One region of the Solibacillus sp. genome, then DNA from elsewhere that is predicted to be linked to it. Evidence: riboswitches for the same ligand, from Rfam matches in the RefSeq annotation. Region 1 holds a riboswitch; each other region holds the start of a gene.
What was found. Region 1 has a riboswitch for thiamine pyrophosphate ahead of tenA (thiaminase II). Riboswitches for the same ligand answer to the same signal wherever they lie in the genome.
Positions count from the first base shown of each region.

Region 2: linked by a shared signal. The riboswitch ahead of thiW (energy coupling factor transporter S component ThiW) and the one ahead of tenA (thiaminase II) in region 1 are both predicted to bind thiamine pyrophosphate.
Region 3: linked by a shared signal. The riboswitch ahead of thiC (phosphomethylpyrimidine synthase ThiC) and the one ahead of tenA (thiaminase II) in region 1 are both predicted to bind thiamine pyrophosphate.
Region 4: linked by a shared signal. The riboswitch ahead of thiT (energy-coupled thiamine transporter ThiT) and the one ahead of tenA (thiaminase II) in region 1 are both predicted to bind thiamine pyrophosphate.

Region 1 covers NZ_JBELZM010000002.1:43,893-49,158, forward strand. The annotation lists gene ABS917_RS02365 (cell wall hydrolase) at 1-87, opposite strand, end outside; gene ABS917_RS02370 (LysM peptidoglycan-binding domain-containing protein) at 286-1,542, shown strand; gene ABS917_RS02375 (NAD(P)H-dependent flavin oxidoreductase) at 1,674-2,654, shown strand; TPP riboswitch at 2,781-2,879, shown strand; TPP riboswitch at 2,946-3,044, shown strand; gene tenA (thiaminase II) at 3,120-3,812, shown strand; gene thiM (hydroxyethylthiazole kinase) at 3,790-4,533, shown strand; gene thiD (bifunctional hydroxymethylpyrimidine kinase/phosphomethylpyrimidine kinase) at 4,530-5,266, shown strand, end outside.
Region 2 covers NZ_JBELZM010000013.1:2,646-7,911, forward strand. The annotation lists gene ABS917_RS13080 (amino acid ABC transporter ATP-binding protein) at 1-606, shown strand, start outside; gene ABS917_RS13085 (S-ribosylhomocysteine lyase) at 622-1,092, shown strand; gene ABS917_RS13090 (SRPBCC family protein) at 1,214-1,711, shown strand; gene ABS917_RS13095 (VOC family protein) at 2,312-2,707, shown strand; gene thiW (energy coupling factor transporter S component ThiW) at 3,156-3,662, opposite strand; TPP riboswitch at 3,752-3,841, opposite strand; gene ABS917_RS13105 (cupin domain-containing protein) at 3,951-4,517, opposite strand; gene ABS917_RS13110 (nucleotidyltransferase) at 4,596-5,266, opposite strand, start outside.
Region 3 covers NZ_JBELZM010000026.1:9,554-14,819, forward strand. The annotation lists gene ABS917_RS17770 (YunC family protein) at 1-62, shown strand, start outside; gene ABS917_RS17775 (hypothetical protein) at 182-493, opposite strand; gene cobT (nicotinate-nucleotide--dimethylbenzimidazole phosphoribosyltransferase) at 1,068-2,126, opposite strand; cobalamin riboswitch at 2,222-2,401, opposite strand; TPP riboswitch at 2,717-2,831, shown strand; gene thiC (phosphomethylpyrimidine synthase ThiC) at 2,982-4,766, shown strand; gene ABS917_RS17790 (serine protease) at 4,788-4,955, shown strand; gene ABS917_RS17795 (MBL fold metallo-hydrolase) at 5,264-5,266, opposite strand, start outside.
Region 4 covers NZ_JBELZM010000008.1:146,637-151,902, reverse strand. The annotation lists gene ABS917_RS10165 (polyphosphate kinase 2 family protein) at 1-714, opposite strand, end outside; gene map (type I methionyl aminopeptidase) at 887-1,639, opposite strand; gene thiT (energy-coupled thiamine transporter ThiT) at 1,830-2,396, opposite strand; TPP riboswitch at 2,611-2,719, opposite strand; gene ABS917_RS10150 (magnetosome magnetite crystal formation protein family) at 2,835-3,167, shown strand; gene ABS917_RS10145 (hypothetical protein) at 3,235-3,366, shown strand; gene ABS917_RS10140 (SbcC/MukB-like Walker B domain-containing protein) at 3,415-5,266, opposite strand, start outside.

The DNA of each region.
Region 1 (5,266 bases):
CCCTTGTTTTCCTTCGCCTTCTGCCTCGGCCCGCATCATTCGAGCCATCAAATCGACATCGGCATCCCGGTATTTTACTCTTGGCATTTTTTCACCTCACAATTATAGTATGAAACAGTTGGCCCGGTTGCGCATATGAATAATTGGAAATCCTAAATTGTTTTTATTAATGCTTTTGTATTTCTAACCTATCTTTCGCATTAAGACGGTATATTGTTCATAAATTAGTACATAGGAAAAGGAGGACGGACAATTCAAATTCATGTTGTACAACCGGGAGAATCATTGTGGGCAATTGCACAAGCTTATGGAACAACAGTGCAAAGTATAGTGGAAGCCAACCAAATTCCGGAGCCGGCTCGGTTAGTTGTCGGGCAAGCATTGGTCGTTCCACTGAAAGGTCAATATTATATTGTACAGCCCGGCGATAGTTTATGGTCAATTGGTCAACGTTTTCAGGTGAATTATTTAACGCTCGCGCAAGCAAATGGCTTGAATCCGGATGCATTGCTAATGATCGGAACATCATTGTATATACCGGAACCGTCTAAAAGGTCGGCAGAAATTTTGGCATATGTAGAACCGAGAGGCGACGAGATAAGTGAAATGCTGCTGGATCAAGTTCGTGAGGCGAGTCCATATTTAACTTACTTAGCTGTATTCAGTTATGAAGCGAGGAGGGATGGTTCATTAAAGGCACCGACAATAAACCCATTACCAGAGATCGCTGAACAAAATAATACAAGTATAGCAATGGCGATTACTAATCTCGAAGATTATCAGTTTAGCGCTGAGCTTGCACGTGATATTTTCCAAAGTGTAGCTGTTCAGAATTTACTGCTGGACAATATTATAGCTGAAGCAAAGCGCATCGGAAATATTTCAGATATCCACTTTGATTTTGAACGTATATCGGGCGATCAGAGAGAAGCCTACAATAATTTCCTTCGAAGAGCTGTAGAGCGTTTGCATGCAGAAGGGTATACAGTTTCTACTGCATTGGCACCAAAAACGAGAGCCGATCAGCCGGGTGAGTGGTTTATGGGGCATGACTATAAAGCGCATGGAGAAATAGTAGATTTTGTTATGCTGATGACATACGAATGGGGATATTCTGCTGGTCCTCCAATGGCCGTTTCTCCGCTGCCGCAAGTCGAGCAAGTAGTACAATATGCATTAACAGAAATTCCTGCTAATAAAATTTTACTTGGTCAAAATTTGTATGGCTATGATTGGACATTACCTTTTGTACAAGGAGGAGATTATGCAGAAGCAATAAGCCCGCAACGCGCAATAGAAGTGGCAAAACGCTATAATGCGGCAATTCAATTCGACTATACAGCACAGGCACCTTACTTTAACTACTATGATGAGCAAGGACGTTCACATATTGTCTGGTTTGAAGACGCCCGTTCCATTCAGGCGAAGTTTGATTTAGTGAAGCGCTTGAATTTGCGCGGTGTCGGCTATTGGAAATTAGGATTGCCATTCCCCCAAAACTGGCAGCTTATCGGGGCTAATTTTAATGTCGTGAAGAAATAGCAAAAGTAAAACTAGACGGTCAGATGAAAAGAGACAATTCATCTGACTTTTTGATTGTCATTCATTTAAGAAGGAGATTTTGTTGATACTGATGAAGTATTAGTAGTAGTTGAATAAAAGGGGGATTATTGATGGGAAATGTTCCGGAAATTTTAAAAAACTTACGTATCCCGGTAATTGGGGCACCGTTGTTTATTATTAGCAATCCAAAGTTGGTCATTGCACAATGCAAGGCAGGTATTGTGGGGTCGATGCCAGCATTAAACGCAAGGCCGGCAAGTCAGTTGGAGGAATGGTTAGCCGAAATTACAGAAGAGTTGGCAAGTTATAATGCCAGAAATCCCGAGCAGCCGGCAGCACCATTTGCAATTAACCAGATTGTCCATAAAACAAACGACCGGCTGGAACAGGATATGGAGCTTTGTGTGAAATATAAAGTTCCAATTATTATTACTTCACTTGGGGCACGCGAAGAAGTTTTTGAGGCAGCACATAGTTATGGAGGCATCGTTTTCCATGATGTCATCAACAATTATTTTGCAAAAAAAGCAATTCAAAAAGGCGCGGACGGAATCATAGCAGTAGCAACAGGTGCGGGAGGTCATGCAGGGCAGCAAAGCCCATTTGCGCTCGTACAGGAAATCCGTGAATGGTTTGACGGTCCATTAGCTTTATCAGGATCAATCGCACGAGGCCATTCGGTATTGGCTGCACAGGCGATGGGGGCTGATTTTGGCTATATTGGCTCACCGTTTATCGCGACAGAAGAAGCATTTGCTCGTCAAGAATACAAACAGATGATTGTTGAGAGTAATGCAGAAGATATTGTATACAGTAATTTATTTACAGGAATTCACGGGAATTATTTGAAAGGTTCTATCATGAATGCAGGGATGGATCCGGATAATCTAAAAGAAAGTGATCCTTCCGCAATGAACTTCAATGATAATACGGCAAAAGCCTGGAAAGATATTTGGGGAAGCGGGCAAGGAATCGGCGCAATTAAAGAGATTACTTCTACACAACAATATGTTGATAAACTGGCAGAAGAATATGCACTGGCTTATCAAGAACTGACTGGGAAAAAATCAACAGTAGCCAATTTACAATAGATCACAGCGCATCATTAGTATGTAAACATTTACTAATGATGCGCGGTAGTTTTAACTGAATAATTTCGTAATTTTTTGAATTCACTTGCCCGGTTTGAATTAATTTGTTACACTCGGGGTAATTAAATGCATTTGCGGGGGGACACATTCGTGTTGAGAAGGTTAAAACCTGACCCTTAGAACCTGGCCGTTAATACGGACGTAGGGAGCAAAGTACACGCTATACATATGTACTTACTTTGGCTCCGCGTATCTTTTACGTGGAGTCTTTCTTTTGCAAATACACAAGCATTTGATTTGCGGGGGGACACAGTAGTGTTGAGAAGGTTAAAACCTGACCCTTGGAACCTGGCCGTTAATACGGACGTAGGGAGCAATGAAAAGTGGTACTTACACTTTTTGGGGACGTCTCTCTATATTGAGGCGTCTTTTTTGTGCTTCCGTCAACAAAAAGGAGGAGTAACAATGGGATTTTGTGAAGAGGTAAGAAAAGAAACGGATTTTTATTGGGAGGCTAGCTTCTATCATCCTTTTGTACAAGGGATTGCAGATGGGAGCTTACCGCTGGAGAAGTTTAAGTTTTATATGCTGCAGGATGCGTATTATTTAAAACATTATACGAAAGTTCTTGCTCTGGCAGCTGCAAAAGCGACTACGGATGACGATGTTCAATATTTTCTGCAAACAGCAAAATTTATTCATGACGCAGAGCTGGAGTTACACCGTACAACGTTTAAAGAATTAGGTGTTACAGCGGATGATTTGGAGCAATTCGAACCGGCTCCTGCAGCCTATAACTATGTGAGCCATATGTACAATGCAGTGCATAACGGAGATGTAGCAGAAGCATTTGCGGCAATTTTGCCTTGCCCATGGCTGTATCAGGAAATTGGGCAAAGGTTAAAAGATGCATGCCCAAATGTCCCTCTTTATGAACAGTGGATTGCACTATATGCTTCCGAGGAGATGCTTCAAAATATTGAAGTACAAAAATCGATGCTTGATCGATATGCGAAAGAACAGCCGGCAAAGCTAAAAATATTACAGGAACATTTTAAGAAAAGCTGTTATTACGAATGGATGTTCTGGGAGATGCCTTGGACAAAGCAAAGCTGGGAACAAGGGGTGTATGTAAATGAGCCTGCAAGCAATTCATAAAAATCAACCGTTAGTACATTGCATTACAAATTATGTCGTCGCAAACTTTACAGCGAATGGTTTGCTGGCGGTGGGTGCTTCACCAGTAATGGCCGATGCGATAGAAGAAGCGGGAGAAATGGCTGCTCAGTCAAATGCATTACTTTTGAATATGGGTACTTTGAATGAAAGGACAGTAGCATCGATGAAGCAAGCTGGACTGAGCGCAAATAAGCATCAAAATCCGGTTGTTATTGATCCGGTAGGGGTTGGGGCAACGAAGTTCCGAGTTGAAACAGCACAACAACTGCTCGACCTTTTAAAGATTGATGTAATCCGCTGCAATATTGGAGAACTGGCGGCTCTCACGGGAGCGAATTGGGCTTCCAAAGGTGTTGATAGTGGAAAAGGGGAGATAGATGTTGAAGCGACTGCTAAAAAGTTGGCTAATAACTATCAATGTATTGTGATCGTTACAGGAGAACAAGATGTTATTACAGATGGGGAAAGAGTGGAATTTGTAACGGGCGGTCATGAAAAAGTAACAAAAATGACGGGGAGCGGCTGCTTGCTTAGTGCCTTTTGTGCAGCGGTGCTTGCAAACAGTATAGAGCCGTTTGATGACTTACTAACGCTGCTGAATGAATATAAACAGGCAGGTGCCAATTCTGTTGCAGCTATAGGAACTTTCCACACAAATTTCCTGAATGAACTAGAAAATTTAGCGGAGGGACGACAATGATTACATGTACAATTGCAGGCTCAGATAGCGGTGGCGGTGCAGGCATCCAAGCAGATTTAAAAACGTTTCAGGAACTCCGTGTATTCGGCACATCGGTCATCACTGCACTAACCGCACAAAATACCCAAGGAGTGCATGGGATTTTTCCGACAACGGCCGATTTTGTTCAGGCTCAGTTAAAAGCGGTACTTCAAGATTTTGATGTTAAGGCAATTAAAACAGGAATGTTGTTTAGTGCTGAAATTATCGAATCAATTGTCGCTTTACTAAAAAATACAGAAATTCCGCTAATCGTTGATCCGGTCATGATTGCAAAAGGGGGGGCAAGTTTACTCGAACAGGAGGCAACAACGGCCCTTAAAGAAATGTTATTGCCGCTTGCAACCGTTTGTACACCGAACATTCCGGAAGCGGAAATTCTGACTGGTTATACAATTCAAAATGATGAAGATATCACATTAGCGGCGCAGGATCTATTAAGTCTAGGGCTTGAATGTGTTGTCATAAAGGGTGGTCACTTAAATAGTAAGCATGCGACAGATACAGTTTTCATTCGGGGGGAGCAACCATTTAAAATGAAAACTGAGCGTGTGGATACGAAGCATACTCATGGAACAGGATGTACATTTTCGGCAGCAATCACCGCGGAGATGGCAAAAGGAAGATCGATAGAGGCAGCCATTATAGAAGCAAAAAAATATGTGCAGCTTGCGATTCGTCATCCGCTCAATAT
Region 2 (5,266 bases), on a different contig from region 1:
TGTATCAATCTATTGGAGCGACCTGAAAAAGGAGTTTTGACAGTCGGCAACCAGACAGTTGAACTGAACAAACCGATCTCTCAGAAGAACCTGCTTTCGATTCGCCAAAATACGGCGATGGTATTCCAAAGCTTCAATCTGTTCCCGCATATGAAAGTGCTTGAAAATGTGATGGAAGGGCCGGTTACCGTCTTAAGGAAAGACAAAGGGGCTGCAAGACAAAAGGCGCAGCAATTATTGGAGAAGGTTGGCCTGAGTCATAAAACAGATCAGTACCCATCGCAATTATCCGGAGGGCAACAGCAGCGTGTCGCCATCGCAAGAGCATTGGCAATGGAGCCGCAGTTTTTACTGTTCGATGAGCCGACGAGTGCACTGGATCCCGAGCTTGAAGGGGAAGTGCTGAAGGTGCTGAAAAATTTGGCAGAAGAAGGCAAGTCGATGATTATCGTGACGCACAACTTGAATTTTGCGCGCGAAGTGGCAGACCGGATTTTATTTCTGGAAAACGGTGAAATCGGCTATGACGGCGTAACCGAAAACTTCTTTACAGCAAACAACAACGAACGGATTCAACAATTTATAAAATCTATGCAATTTATCTGACTAGGGGGATTCAACATGACAACAGAGAAAACAAATGTAGAGAGCTTTGATTTAGACCATACGAAAGTAGTGGCGCCTTATGTACGACTTGCCGGTACGAAAACAGGCGCGAAAGGCGACGTCGTAACAAAATACGATATCCGTTTCAAACAGCCGAACAAGGCACATATGGAAATGCCGTCATTACACTCTTTAGAGCATTTAATGGCAGACCGTATCCGCAATCATAGTGGAGATGTCGTTGATTTATCGCCAATGGGCTGTCAAACAGGCTTCTACTTGGCATTACTCAACTACAATGACTATGACGGCGTATTAACGATTATTGAAAATACGTTGAAAGATGTGCTGAAGGCAGAATCCGTACCAGCATGTAATGAAGTACAATGCGGCTGGGCAGCAAGCCATAGCTTAGAAGGCGCAAAAGCATTAGCTGAAGAATTTTTAGCAGGCCGCGCTGAGTGGCATGTCGTTTTCGGAGAATAATAGATGAAGTTAGTCTTCTGTGAGGGGATTCTCGCAGAAGGCTTTTTTATTGGAGCAATTGTTTTAAAAGTTCCTGTAATTAGGTTATTAATTAACTAAAGTAACTAAAAGGAGAATTTGAATGAACAATATCTCAACGACGACATTAACGATGAAAAGAGAATTTACTGTAAAGCCTGAAAAAGTGTTTGACGCATGGCTGAATCCTTTGATGATGAAAAAGTGGTTCTTTACATTGGAAGGGACGAACAAGGTCGCACAAAATGACTCGAAAGTAGGGGGCAGCTGGGAGATTGTCGACCACCGTGGTGGAAAAGACTACCGGGCAATCGGCGAGTACAGTGAAATCGATTCACCTGAAAAAATCGTGTTCACTTTTAAGATGCCGCAATTCAGCGAACTGGAAGATACGATCACAGTGGAGCTGAAAGAGTTGGGACAAGGCAGTGAAATGACGTTCACCCAACTGATTCATGTTGAAAATGAAGAACAATGGACAGATGCTGACATCGCAAAAGCTCTCGATGACATGCGAGAAGGTACGGAACAAGGCTGGAATTTAATGTTCATGGGTCTGAAGGAATTAGTCGAGATCGGAAAAGTAAGCTATCAAGGTTAAGTAGAATTAGACACCGGGTGGGGGCATGATCATCCATTCGGTGTTTTTGATGTTCTAATAAAGTAGTGAATTGTTCTAATATATCTTTAAAAGTTCTAATAAAAGTGTGATCTTCTAATATAAGTAATAGGTGTGCTAATAAGTCCTGAACTTGTTCTAATATCGCTCTCAGAAGTTCTAATAACCTCCCCAAATGTTCTAATATGTGTTCCAACTCTTCTAATAAGATCTCACATCGTCACGAAACAACTTAAAATACAATGCTTCCACTCAAAAAAGCGTCCGCCTATCCAAGTTATTCTAATAAACCCCGTCAATGTTCTAATAACAAAGGTAACTCTTCTAATATCTCTACTAAATCTTCTAATAAAAATTAGTCACTCATGCAGAAAGTCCAAAAAGTAGTAACCCCTCCAACCTATGAATTTCAGGAATGTAACGTATTCTTTTTCACTATTTTATTTAGTAAAGGGAAAAAAACGAAAGGCTCTTCGAATTAGGAGATGCCTTTTTATAGGTAGAAAAATTCGCGAAAAAGGTTAAAATAGGCTAAATTGAAGTGGTGCAAATTTAATTTGATTTGAGAAGGGGAAGGGTACGATGAAAAGTGCAAAACCATTTTTAATGTTTCAAGGCGGCGTTGCTGAAGAAGCAATGAACTTCTATACATCAGTTATAGAGGACGCGGAAATTACGAGCATTATCCGCTATGGGGCAAATGAAGGCGGAGACGAAGGAAAAGTCATGCAAGCTACTTTTTCGATAAAAGGTCAGGAATTTATGTGCATTGACAGTAATATAAAACATGAATTTGACTTCACACCGTCATTCTCTATTTTTATTACATGTGATACGGAAGAGGAAGCCGACCATCTGTATGAAAAACTGCTTGAAGGCGGACATCCGTTAATGCCAATCGGGGATTACGGTTTCAGCAAGAAATTCGGCTGGCTAAATGACCGCTACGGCGTGTCATGGCAGATCAATTTAGCTTAATAAAAGGTGCCGGGTGTCTGGACCGATACCCGGCGCTTCATTTTCTAATAAAGGGTTGAATTGTTCTAATATATTTTAATATCTTCTAATAAAAGTGAAATTTTCTAATATAAGTGTCGGTTGTTCTAATAAGTATGCGAATTGTTCTAATATCATCCGCAGTTCTTCAAATATCTTACCTAGAAGTTCTAATAACCGCTCCAACTCTTCTAATAAAATCGATAAGCCGGTGGAAAAAATTCTCCATTATTAATTTGTTCTAATAAAGTCCTCAAAAGTTCTAATATCTGCTCCAGCTCTTCTAATAAAATCAATATATCTGTATAAAAAATCTTCTAGCAATAAGTTGTTCTAATAAAGTACGCGGAAGTTCTAATATCCCGCCCCGAAGTTCTAATAACCACCCGAACTTTTCTAAAAAAAAACCTCTGCACACGCCGCCAGCTACTCAACCGGCATTCTGATAAAGCATCCCGCCAAACGCCCTGTTTCTCACCATAATCTTCAGTAAGCCATAGCCCAAAAGCGCACCGGCAAACGAACTCATCATAAATGCCGGGACAAAACCGAACAGCGCCGCTTCCTGTCCTAAAAATAAAATCGCAATCGGGTAAGTAGCCATCGCACCAAATAGCCCTGTCCCGATTACTTCACCTACCGCTGCAAACGCCAGTTTCTTCGTTTTCGCAAACAAAAATGCAGCTAAAAGTGCGCCAATCATACTGCCCGGATAAGCAAATATACTGCCTGTCCCCATCAAGTTTCTCAATGTCGACGTAAGAAATGCCTGTAACACCGCATACCATGGACCGAGCAATACCGCCGATACGACATTGGCAAAGTGCTGAATCGGAAATATTTTCGCAAAACCTAATGGGATATACACCATACTGCTGAGAATCGTTGTAATTGCTGCGATAATCGCGGAGTATGTAAGCTTTCTCGTTTTATTCATTTCTACCATCCTTTACAATAATTTTTGCAACAAAAAAAACCACTTTCAATTAAGAAAGTGGTATCGTAGCCTATACAAAAATATAAAATAGGGGGTCGACACTACTTTCCTACGCTAGTATTACCTAGATCAGGTGCAAAGGGTACTTCTCAGCCAAACAGGCGCCCCTAGTAGTTTTACGAGCAGATTATCTGCTTCCAGTATTAGGTTAATTTCACAATAATCATAACATGGCCGTTTCATTATGCAAACGCTTTTTTGAAATTTAATCCCTTTGACCGAGAAAAATTACTGCTCATACCCGCCGCCATAATTGCCGGGCTGGACCTGTTGCCAAGGGTTTGGCGGACCGATGAAAGTATTGGGTCTGACAGGAGCAACTGCCTGCGTCCATAAAGTTTCGTTCATTCCATAAGTGTGGGCCATAATATTCGCTGGTGTCAGCTTGAGCAGGTCGGAACCTAAAATGACTTCAGGAGTCGGAGCATTGAAAATGGCAAGCAGATGCGTGTTGTTTTGCGTAGCGACTTCGTAATGCCACCACCCTTGAGGAACGTTCGCCACTTGACCGGGGCTAATCGGAAAATGCATCAGCTGTTTCGTAAACGGATTCAAAATCGAAACAACTGCACTCCCCGTAATACAGTAAACAAGTTCCGCCGCATTTTGATGGTAGTGCGGTTCTATAACATTATTGGCGCTAAGATATATATCAAGCAACGATATATTATCAAGCGTATTTAACTGGTTGACACCAAGCAGATTGATAAAATTATGCTGGTCTTTAACGAACAGCGGGTTTTTATTAACATCGAATGTAAACTGCGGTTGCGCTGAAACATGATTCGAATTCAATCGTTCACCTCTTTTATTATTGTTGCTAAAATATGCAAAAATTTATCGGTGTGTGCCTATTGGATATGAACCATCCATCTAAAAATACACATATAACGCATTGATTAATGTGAAAATTAGAATAAACAGGGTAGCACCACATACAATAATTTCTGCAAAGTGGATGAACATAACTCTTTCATAACTCAATTCGGCTTTACGAAAACCAAAGAAATCCCCATGACTGATAATATAAATAAACGTACTCACGACCATTAAGGAAGACATTAAAAACGAAATCGTTGGTAAAGAAGTAACGTAGCGCGGGTTGCCTCCTGTTTCCATATAGAGCGGAATATCCAATCCCTTGCTCAACACAAAACTGACAATGACCATGATGTAGATAATAAGCGAAATATTAAAAGGGTGTTTGCGGTAATCGATCAGATCAAGCATCATTTTTGTCTTCCCTTTATACTCCCAGTCCTTATTGTCTTCTACTCTGTCACCTTTCAGCATGTAAATAATACCGGCTAATACAAGCCCTGAAAATAAATACCATTCCAACATTGTAAAAAACAGCATCCAGCTATAAAACGGTGCGATCACAAGCGGTAGAACAACGAGTCCGCTCAACCATTTATTAACTGGCTGATTGGCAATAAGCCATTCGTTTAAAGCATGCCGTTTATCTTTTGTATGTCCTTCTTCCGGTTCCCGGTAACTGAAGAATTGATTCATTACAAAAGTGCATCCTACCAGTACCAACC
Region 3 (5,266 bases), on a different contig from region 1:
CGAGAGCGTACGGTATTGAAGAAGGTATGATTGGTGAAGAAGCGTTATTAAAAATGATTTAGCCAAATATGTAAGCTTTTGCGAAATGAGTTCCACCCCATACAAAAACCGCTCTTTCTATTTATTGAAAAAGCGGTCTATATTTTATTGTACTTACTTAGGTTCAATCGTGTTTGGAGAATTAAATCGCTTTATTATAATAAGAAGCTTTTGATCCTTTACTTCTTTTCACGGCTAGAAGCTCTTCCAATTTCTGAATATATTCACGGTCTGCTGATATTCTTGTAAGGCTTGTTAATAAATATGGTCTTAACCCGGAATTGATTTTTTGGCATCGCGCAAGGTTGATCAAATACTTGGCCATCTTAAATGACTTTAAGTGCGTATGTCCATTTTTAAATTCCTTCTTCGTATTGACGACCATAAACTCCTGCTTTCGCCCTTTATAAAAAGGAATAATAATAAACTCATCTTTTTTAAAAATTTGATTCATATTATCTTCATCCTTTTCTCGAATATATTCAAAAACGACCTTTCACATACGGAGAAATAGTGATCACCCCGTTCCCTTTTATGCCCCTCCCGCCTCTCCTCTTAATTGGTCTTATTATTTCATTACCCTATTTACCGGTTACTTTATTCCAAGTTCAATTAAAAAAGCACTTTTTTAGCTATTATTAACAGTTCGGATACGTTTTTACATTTTGTTAATATAGGATATTACAAAGGGAAAGCATTTGACAGGACAATCGCTTGAATTTTACAGAATTTTCAGTAAAATTAAATCAAATTCTATTCATTAACTGTAATGTTTTGGTCAAACACTAGATTTACGAGGGTTGGATAAGGCTTTCTTTATTGTATTCCTCGCTTAGTACATTAAACGGAAAGTTCCGCTTATTGTTATTTTACTGGTAAAACAAATAGATTAGACTGAAAAACTGTACTTATTTTCCGGGTTTACCTTATTCATTTGAAAAAAGGCTACATTAAAAGTAATGGTTTCTTTTAATGTAGCCCGTTTAATAAATTTTATTTTATGATTTTTTTCTTTTTGAAAAACTTTTCTACTTGGCCACTAAAAGCGCTGCCGCTTCTTCCAATGTGACCATATTCGTAATCATCGAACATGCCGCGTCAAGAATCGGAAACGCTAGTGCAGCACCTGATCCTTCTCCAAGTCGCATATTCATATGCAGCATCGGTTCCAATCCTAAAAGCTCTGCCGCAATTTTTGCCCCTGGCTCTTCCGATAAATGGGATGGAATCAAATACGCTTTCACATTCGGATTCAATTTATAGGCGATTAAAGCCGAAACGGTTGAAATATACCCGTCAACTACGACCGGCACACGATTCGCTGCAGCTGCAAGGAAGATTCCTGCCATCCCGCAAATCTCCAGTCCGCCTACTTTTGCCACTACATCAATCGGATCATCCGCATTCGGCTCATTCAATGCAATCGCTTTTCGAATCACTTCTGCTTTATATTCAATGCCGCCAGCACCAACTCCAGCTCCGAAGCCCGTTACTTCCAATGGGTCACACCCATGAAGTACCGAAAGCACAGCAGCACTAGGTGTCGTATTCCCGATGCCCATTTCTCCTGTACCGATAAGATTAATACCGCTTTGAATGGCTTCAGTTGCAACTTCAATCCCTACTTCAATCGCCTGAATCGCTTCTTCTCGGGTCATTGCAGGACCTTTCGCCATATTGTCTGTCCCGTATTTCACCTTTTTAATGATTACCCCTGCGTTTTGAGGTAAGTCTTCTTTTACACCGATATCCACCGGGATAACTTGTGCATTTGTAATTTTCGCAATCGTACACATCCCTGTCGTCCCTTTCGGAAATGAAAGTGTTTGGAAAACCGTTGTACTTTGTGGATTTGGCGTTACCCTTTCCTCATACACACCGTGGTCTGCCGCCATGACGATCATCGCTTTGTTATCGATTTTCGGCGCAAGCTCACCGGTAATTGTGGCGATTTGCATTGCTAAAGATTCGAGCTTCCCTAAACTTTGAGGCGGCTTTGCTAAAGAGTCTATGTACTGACGTGCTTTGCCTTCCATTTGTCGGTCGATTTCTTTAATTTGTTCAATCGTTTGCTTTAGTAATTTCATGTTTCGTTTCCCCCTATTTGAATGAATTTTGACAATAAAAATAGCCTGCAGTTTATTCGATAACAAATAAACTACAGACATATCCAGTGTCTATAAACAGGAAGCGTACTTAGGCAGGTCTCCTGGCTCAGATTCACGATTCCATAACCCCTTCCCAGATCTATATCCAGTGGGCTTTGCTATGGAACTCCTCTATACAGTGTTGGGATTACGCTAAAGCTTTTCACTTTATTCCCTATTCTCCCTTAACGGGCACCTAATGCTTGATGAATTTAACATTACTTTACGACGAACGACTTTTTTCGTCAAGGATGATTTTCAATAAGCAGGAATTAAAACGTTTTCTGATTCAGAATTCCTTAAATATAAAAAAAGTCCACCTCTTGAGAATGTTGACTCATCAGAAATAATAATACGTTCGGGTTTTGTTTCTTTAATGTTCTTAACGTCGAGACATGCAGAGGTTTGTAATGTGCATGCGAAATGAGTACGATATCAATAACTGGTAAGGTAATTCATCTAACAAATACTTTTCTGAATTTTCCCTTTTATCTCAATTAAGTTTCATGTATACTAATATAAAATTGAATAGAAATAACTAGGGGAGTCCAATAAGTTGGGCTGAGAATGAAACACGTTGAAGTTTCTTGACTCTTGGGACCTGATCTGGATCATACCAGCGTGGGGAAGTTAGCATCGTATTATAGTAATACTACTTCTGTATACATATTAGCCGGGTCCGACCATTTATTGGACACCGGCTTTTTTATGTACTTCATAAGCTTTTTTAAGCTCCTCACTGTTGTGCTCTATCTCTTGTCCTTATATTCAAAAAAGGAGAGATTTATTATGTCAATGTCACCATCTTCATTAAACGAACAGAGTATTTCCATTATGTCTAACTTTTCAGGTAGCAAAAAAGTATATGTAACAGGCTCTAGACCTGACATTAAGGTTCCAATGCGTGAAATCGAGTTAAGCCCGACAACTGGTACGTTTGGAGAAGAGGAAAATCCTCCAGTACGTGTGTATGACACCAGCGGACCTTATACAGACCCTGATCATTCTGTCGATATTACAAAAGGTCTCCCTGCCCTTCGCAGTACATGGATTCAAGAACGTGGCGATGTGGAGGAATATGATGGTCGTGAAATCAAGCCTGAGGATAATGGTTATAAAGATAAAAACGATCCTCGTGCTAATCATAACGTGTTTCCTGGTTTAAAGCGGAAACCGTTACGGGCTAAAAAAGGGAAAAATATTACACAACTTCATTATGCACGAAAAGGAATTATCACGCCTGAAATGGAATTTATCGCAATTAGAGAAAATATGAAACCTGAATTCGTACGGGATGAAGTTGCAAAGGGTCGAGCGATTATTCCTTCTAATATCAACCATCCAGAATCAGAGCCCATGATAATAGGTCGTAACTTTCATGTAAAAATTAACGCGAATATTGGCAATTCTGCTGTTTCATCTTCCATCGAAGAAGAGGTTGAAAAAATGACATGGGCAACACGTTGGGGTGCTGATAATATTATGGACCTATCAACAGGTAAAAACATTCACACAACACGGGAATGGATTATTCGAAATTCGGCTGTTCCTGTCGGTACCGTACCTATTTATCAAGCACTAGAAAAAGTAAATGGTGTTGCTGAAGACCTAACATGGGAGGTTTACCGTGATACATTGATTGAACAAGCCGAACAAGGGGTGGATTACTTCACCATTCATGCTGGTGTTCTTTTACGGTATGTTCCGTTAACAGCAAAACGTTTAACAGGTATTGTATCCCGAGGTGGATCTATTATGGCACAATGGTGTCTTCACCACCATAAAGAAAATTTTTTATATACTCACTTTGAAGAAATCTGTGAAATCATGAAAACTTATGATGTTTCATTCTCTTTAGGGGATGGCTTACGTCCTGGTTCCATTGCAGATGCCAATGATGAAGCTCAATTTGCGGAATTAGAAACTCTTGGAGAACTAACAAAAATTGCTTGGGAGCATGATGTACAGGTTATGGTTGAAGGACCGGGACACGTGCCAATGCACCTTATAAAAGAAAACATGGACAAACAACTGGAAGTTTGTAAGGAAGCTCCTTTCTATACTTTAGGCCCTCTTACAACTGATATAGCTCCTGGCTATGATCACATTACATCTGCTATTGGAGCTGCAATGATTGGTTGGTATGGGACAGCGATGCTTTGTTATGTAACGCCAAAAGAACATTTAGGTTTACCGAATAGAGATGATGTTCGTGTAGGGGTTGTCACTTATAAAATTGCTGCACATGCTGCTGATTTGGCAAAAGGGCATCCAGGAGCACATAAAAGAGATGATGCCTTATCAAAAGCTCGTTTTGAATTCCGTTGGAGAGATCAGTTTAATTTATCTTTAGATCCTGAACGTGCAATCGAATATCATGATGAAACTTTACCTGCTGAAGGTGCAAAAACAGCACATTTCTGTTCTATGTGTGGACCTAAATTTTGCAGTATGAGAATCTCTCAAGATATTCGTAATTTTGCAAAAGAAAAAGAACTTGATACGAAGGAAGCTATTGAAATAGGTATGAAGGAAAAAGCTGAACAGTTTAAGCAATCTGGTGGTAACATATATCAGTAACTTTCTTAGGGGGTCATTAGGATGAAAGTCGGAAAAATTGAAGAGGAAATTAATCAGCTCAAAACTCACCTTGCTGTTTTGGAGAAAAGTTTAAAAGAAATCCAGCAAAATTGTGATCATCATTTTAAGGGAAATCAATATCATGAAAAATGTATCAAGTGTAATAAAGTAAATGTTTTATATTATTAGTAAATAAAAAGTGTCATAAGAAATAAGAGATTCCATAAAAACCTTGCCTTAATTATTTTGTTAAGGCAAGGTTTTTAACTTTAACAAGTAAAGATAGTTTAGAGGGTGAATTTTGTCGTGCCATCTCCTTCTGGAAATGCTGGATCAATCTTTTCATGGAGGGCCATTTCTTCCTTTTCAATTTCGTTTTGCCTGCCTCAATATACAAAACACGGCAATAATCCTTTTTCCGAGTATGAAAATCACAAATTTGAATTCTGCTGTTCTGGGCTGATGATAATCTTTCAAAGCATTTAACAAACCACCAATTA
Region 4 (5,266 bases), on a different contig from region 1:
TTTTGTAACTTCTTTTTCTATATGGGCAACTGTTTCTTTTAGTACTTGAACACGTGCATAGTTTTTGTCGTTCCCTGCTATTAAGTGCCAAGGGGCGTTTTCCGAATCGGTTTTTTCGAACATTTCATCGGCTGCCTCACAATATAAATTAAATTTATCACGGTTCCGCCAATCCTCAGCTGTCAATTTCCATGATTTATATGGATCGGCTGCTCTTTCATTAAAACGTTTAAGCTGTTCACCCGAATCGATATGAATCCAAAATTTAATCATTATATAATCTTCATCCGTCAATTGTTGCTCAAAGCTATTAATTTCTTCATAAGCGCGTTTCCACTCTGCTTCTTCAGCAAACCCTTCTATGCGCTCCACAAGTACCCGTCCATACCAGGAACGGTCGAAAATTGCAATCTGGCCATGCTGGGGCAACTTTCTCCAGAAACGTTGCATATAATGATACCGCATTTCATGGGGCTGCGGGGCAGAGATCGGCCATACCATTAACCCGCGCGGATCGATACGTTCTGTTAAGCGCTTGATCGCTCCCCCTTTGCCTGCTGCATCCATTCCTTCAAATGCAATAATAAGTCCAATTTTATTGTTGAATAAAAATTGCTGGGCATTTAGCATTTCGTATTGTAAAGCTTTCAATTGCTTTTTATAGGTTTCCTTTTCCAGTTCTTGTGATAAATCCACATCTTTTAGCTTTTTCAAATAGTGCTGCCTCCCCTACTCTATTTATTTATGTATATTTTACTTGAAAGTGTATGGAATTGGTAATTGTTGCAGTCATTTATTTGAATCATTTGATTATTTTATGTTGGGACCTAGTTTTGATAGAACAAAAAAACGCGGGTGCACTTATGTATGCTCCCACGTTTATAACTTAGTCTTCCAATGTTGTTAAAATGATCGGTTTATCTTTTGTGACGATAATCGAATGTTCGATTTGGGCAACTAATGATTTGTCCGGTGTAATGAATGTCCAGCCGTCACCTGATTCTACGATATGCTCGGCCTTTGCAGAAATGAACGGTTCTACTGCCAACACCATGCCTTCTTTCATGATTGTTGTATCCCAAGCATCGTAATAGTTCAATACATGGTTTGGCTCTTCGTGTAATGATTTACCTAAGCCATGACCTGTTAAGTTCATAATTACTGTCAAACCGTGATCACGTGCTTCACGCTCTACCGCTTTACCGATCTGATTTAATTTCGAACCTGCTTTAACCTTTGTCATTGCACGTTCAAATGCTGATTTTGCTACAGTGCAAAGTTTTTCTTTATCTTCATAACCTTCACCAACGACAAAAGAAATACCTGTATCTGCAAAATACCCGTTTAAAGAACCAGAAACATCAATGTTTACGATATCGCCTTCCTGAATAACCTTGTTCCCTGGAATACCATGTGCAACTTCGTGATTTACTGAAATGCAAGTATATCCCGGAAAATCGTATTCGCCTTTAGGACCAGAAACCGCGCCTGCTTCCGCAAACATACGGCCAGCAATTTCATCTAATTCTTTCGTTGTCACGCCAGGTACTGTCGCAGCTTTCATCGCCTCACGAATTTCAGCACAAATGCGCCCAATTTTTTTAAACGCTTGTATTTCTTCTTGAGTAGTAACAATCATGTGTAACTTCCTTCCTCTTAAACAATGTCTACCCTTAACTATAGCATACTTAAAATCGGTTGTAATTGTTCAAGGTTTTTAAAATTATCCTGATTTATGACCAATTTAATATGAAAATCTACTATTGAAATAAGAAAAAGCTTGCAGGGGGAAAAGTATCCCTCACCGCAAGCATTGAGTTTCCTATTCGTTATGTTGTTTTTACTTTTTGCAGTAAACGAGGTGCAGATGTGAATAAAATAACGGCAATAATCGCCGTAAGTATTGTAGCAGGAACCATATAAGTACTGTTGTAAATAATTGAATAGGCCCATACATTATCATCGCCTGCATATTCTTTAAAGAACACGACACCTGCGAGCAAGTGCGAAACAAATCTTAAAGCACCGCCTATAAGTGCTCCAAGGACAATATAAAGTGCCATTTTTACTTTATTGAGTGATTGTGTAGCCTCTAATAATGGCTTTCTTACAATTGCCGCTAATCCTACTACTGTAAAGGCAAGACCGTAATCTAAAATTGCCTGAAGCCAGTGCACAATGTAAGCACCGAACATCATTTGCATTACGCCGATCAGCAAGCCTGTTGCAAGTCCTGCCGTTAATCCCCAACGAATGGCCATTAACATGATCGGTACCATAACAAAGCTGATCGATCCGCCTTGTGCCCACATTTTAAAAGATACTTGATCCAATACAAGTCCGATGGCAGCAAATATCGCTATCTCCACCATCATCAATAATTTCTTTCTGTCCATAACAATGCCCCTTTCTTTTATCCGATGTAACAAAAGTGAAGAGGGATAGAATAGAAATCAATTACGCTTTAGCGTAATTGCGTCGGGATTCGGCTTTACGCTCGCGTAAAGAACTCATATCCGAATCCATGACATCCGCCGGAGGCTTTTACTTTTTCAGTAGGAAAAAGTAAAAAACGACAGTCAGGACAAAAGCCTGACTATCGTTTGAACAGTCGGTTTCTATCCACATCCCTACGCAAGTGCTAACTTACAGGTTCAAAGAGTCAGTGCAATCCCGTGCACAATCTCAGCCGACTTTCTCGGCACCCCTTGTGGTACATCTAATTTTTATTGTTTGAACATGCTCATTGTAACGAATATTTTTACAACTTTCAACAGCTATTATTTTGAAATGTACTAGAATTACATATAATAGATACGAAGGAGTGATAAATAATGGATCAATCGAAAGGTTTAAGTGCACTGAGCTATTTGAGCTTTTATTTTGCACCGTTTATTTTACCGTTAATTATATTTATCGTTACGAAAGATGATGCTGTTAAAGGCCATTCTAAAAAAGCTTTTATTTCCCAATTCATACCGATACTGTTAGGGATTCTGTACATTATTTACTTTTTCACTTCCGTTCTTTCCTGGAATGATACTTTGACCTTGAACATTCAGGACTTTTTTATCAGTTCGCATTTTATCGGATTTATTCTTTTAGTAGTTATCACGTTCATCCTGGCAATATGGAATTTAGCTCAAGCCATTAAAGTTTTACGTTAATGTTTATGAAAGCTCCATCTTTGGGTATATTTTTATACGAAACGTATTCGTTAAGGAGTGTATACTAATGAAATTAAATAAACTCATTAAAACAGCTATTAAATATGGACCAATCGTGTACCCGATCATTAAGAAAATGATGGACAACAAAAAATCTACTCCCCAAGCAGCAACTACACGACGAACTCCAAAACGTTAATGCAAAAAACACATTTCCCGCTTTAACTGGAGGGAAATGTGTTTTTTTCTATTTAATAATAATCTCTGTTTTACTGTAGCCTTCTTTTAGCTTTTGCACTTGCAAAATAGCTGGCATTGCTGCTTTTAGTTCGGCCACATGTGATATGACGCCGATTAAGCGGCCTGTTTGCTGAAGATCAATCAATATATCGATTGCCCTTCTTAATGCCTCCTCATCCAATGTACCGAAACCTTCATCGATAAACATTGTATCGATATGCACACTTCCCTGCACACTTTGAATAACATCGGCCATTCCTAATGCTAATGAAAGTGAGGCATTGAATTTTTCACCACCGGACAGTGTTTTTACATCCCGGGTTTGCCCTGTATGGCTGTCATATACATCGATGCTGAGTCCGCTTTGGGCATTTCCTTCTTTCCTTCCTGTGGATTTCAGGAAGTATTGGCCATTTGATAAGACACGCAAACGTTCATTTGCCGCATGTGTCACTTTTTCCAAATAGCCGATTTGCACAAACCGCTCAAATGAAATTTTCGCATCATTTTGACCGCGAATTAAATTATAAACATGTTCGACTTGCATCAGTTTCGCTTTATAGCCTTCTATCTGCTGTGCAGATTGGTCAAGTTTATCGCGCGTCTCCTCACATTGCTCCACATAGGACTGGATCAATGTCATTTTCGAGTACTGTGCCTCGATCTGCTCATTCAGCTTATGAATCTGTTGCTCACATGCCGTTAAATCCGCTCGTTCTTTTCCTTCGAGCAAAGGTTCCTCCTCAGCAATTTGAACAGATAAAGTATGAATACTTTGCTTGTACGCTTCAACTGCATCCTGAATTTGCTGCTGTACATTTAAAGGCAGTAACGCAGACTTGTACGTTTCCAAGTCGAAACCTTCCTGCTGCAATGCTGACTCAAATGCTTTTTGTGCTAAAAGAGATTCCTGCTGTTTTTCTGTTACAAGATTTTTCGCATGGAGATGGTTCACTTCACAGGATTTTTCATCTAGTTGAATTTTTTGCATAGCTTCAAGTGCATTTTGGATCGCAACTTTTAAATGGCGATGTTTTTGCTGCTGGATTGCCAATTCTTGTGTTACTTCATCCAATTTAGAAAACTGTGGCAATAATGACTGCTCACTTTGTTCAAGCTTCCCTTTTTCCTGTGCATATTGTTTATCAATGTCGATTACATATTGCTGCCCTTTTTCAATGCGCCCTTGCAGCACTTCTTTATTTTCTAAAAGCTGTGCCATCGTTTTCTTTTCAGTGATAAGCTGTGCCTGCTGCTGTTTTTGCTTTGTCAACTGCGCAGTTAGTATGGTCAATTGCTGTTCATACTCATGTAGTTGCGAAAGCTCAGCGTCAAGTAACTGAAGCGCACTTCTTTTCTGTTCCAACGTTGCCTTTTCCACATCTAATTTCGAATTGACCTGATAGAAGCTTTGCATCGCCCGATCGCCTTCATGACGCAGTAACGCCAATGCATTGTCATCAATGACAACCGCTTCGCTGTTATGAATGGCTGGGTGCTCTGCGCTTCCACATACAGGACAGGCTTCCCCGTGCTGCAATGATGCTGCAAGAAAGGCTGCCTGGTTGCTGCGTATTTGCTGATCCATATTTTGCAGTTTCTGTTGTGCTTCATCAGCAACTTGTTTCTTATCAGCAAGCTGTTTCACTAAAGTTTCGACATTCTTCTGCATTGCAGCCACTTCTTTTGCCATTTCAATTTTCCGCGTTAATGCAGCATGCGCTTCATAAGTTTCATGGTATGTACTGGTCGCATGTTCCAGTTCATTTATGATGGCTTGCTGCTGTTGATATTTTTCTTTTAAAGAAAATGCTTCGCTTTGCAGCTTATCAAATAATTGCTTGGCGTTTTTTTGGTTT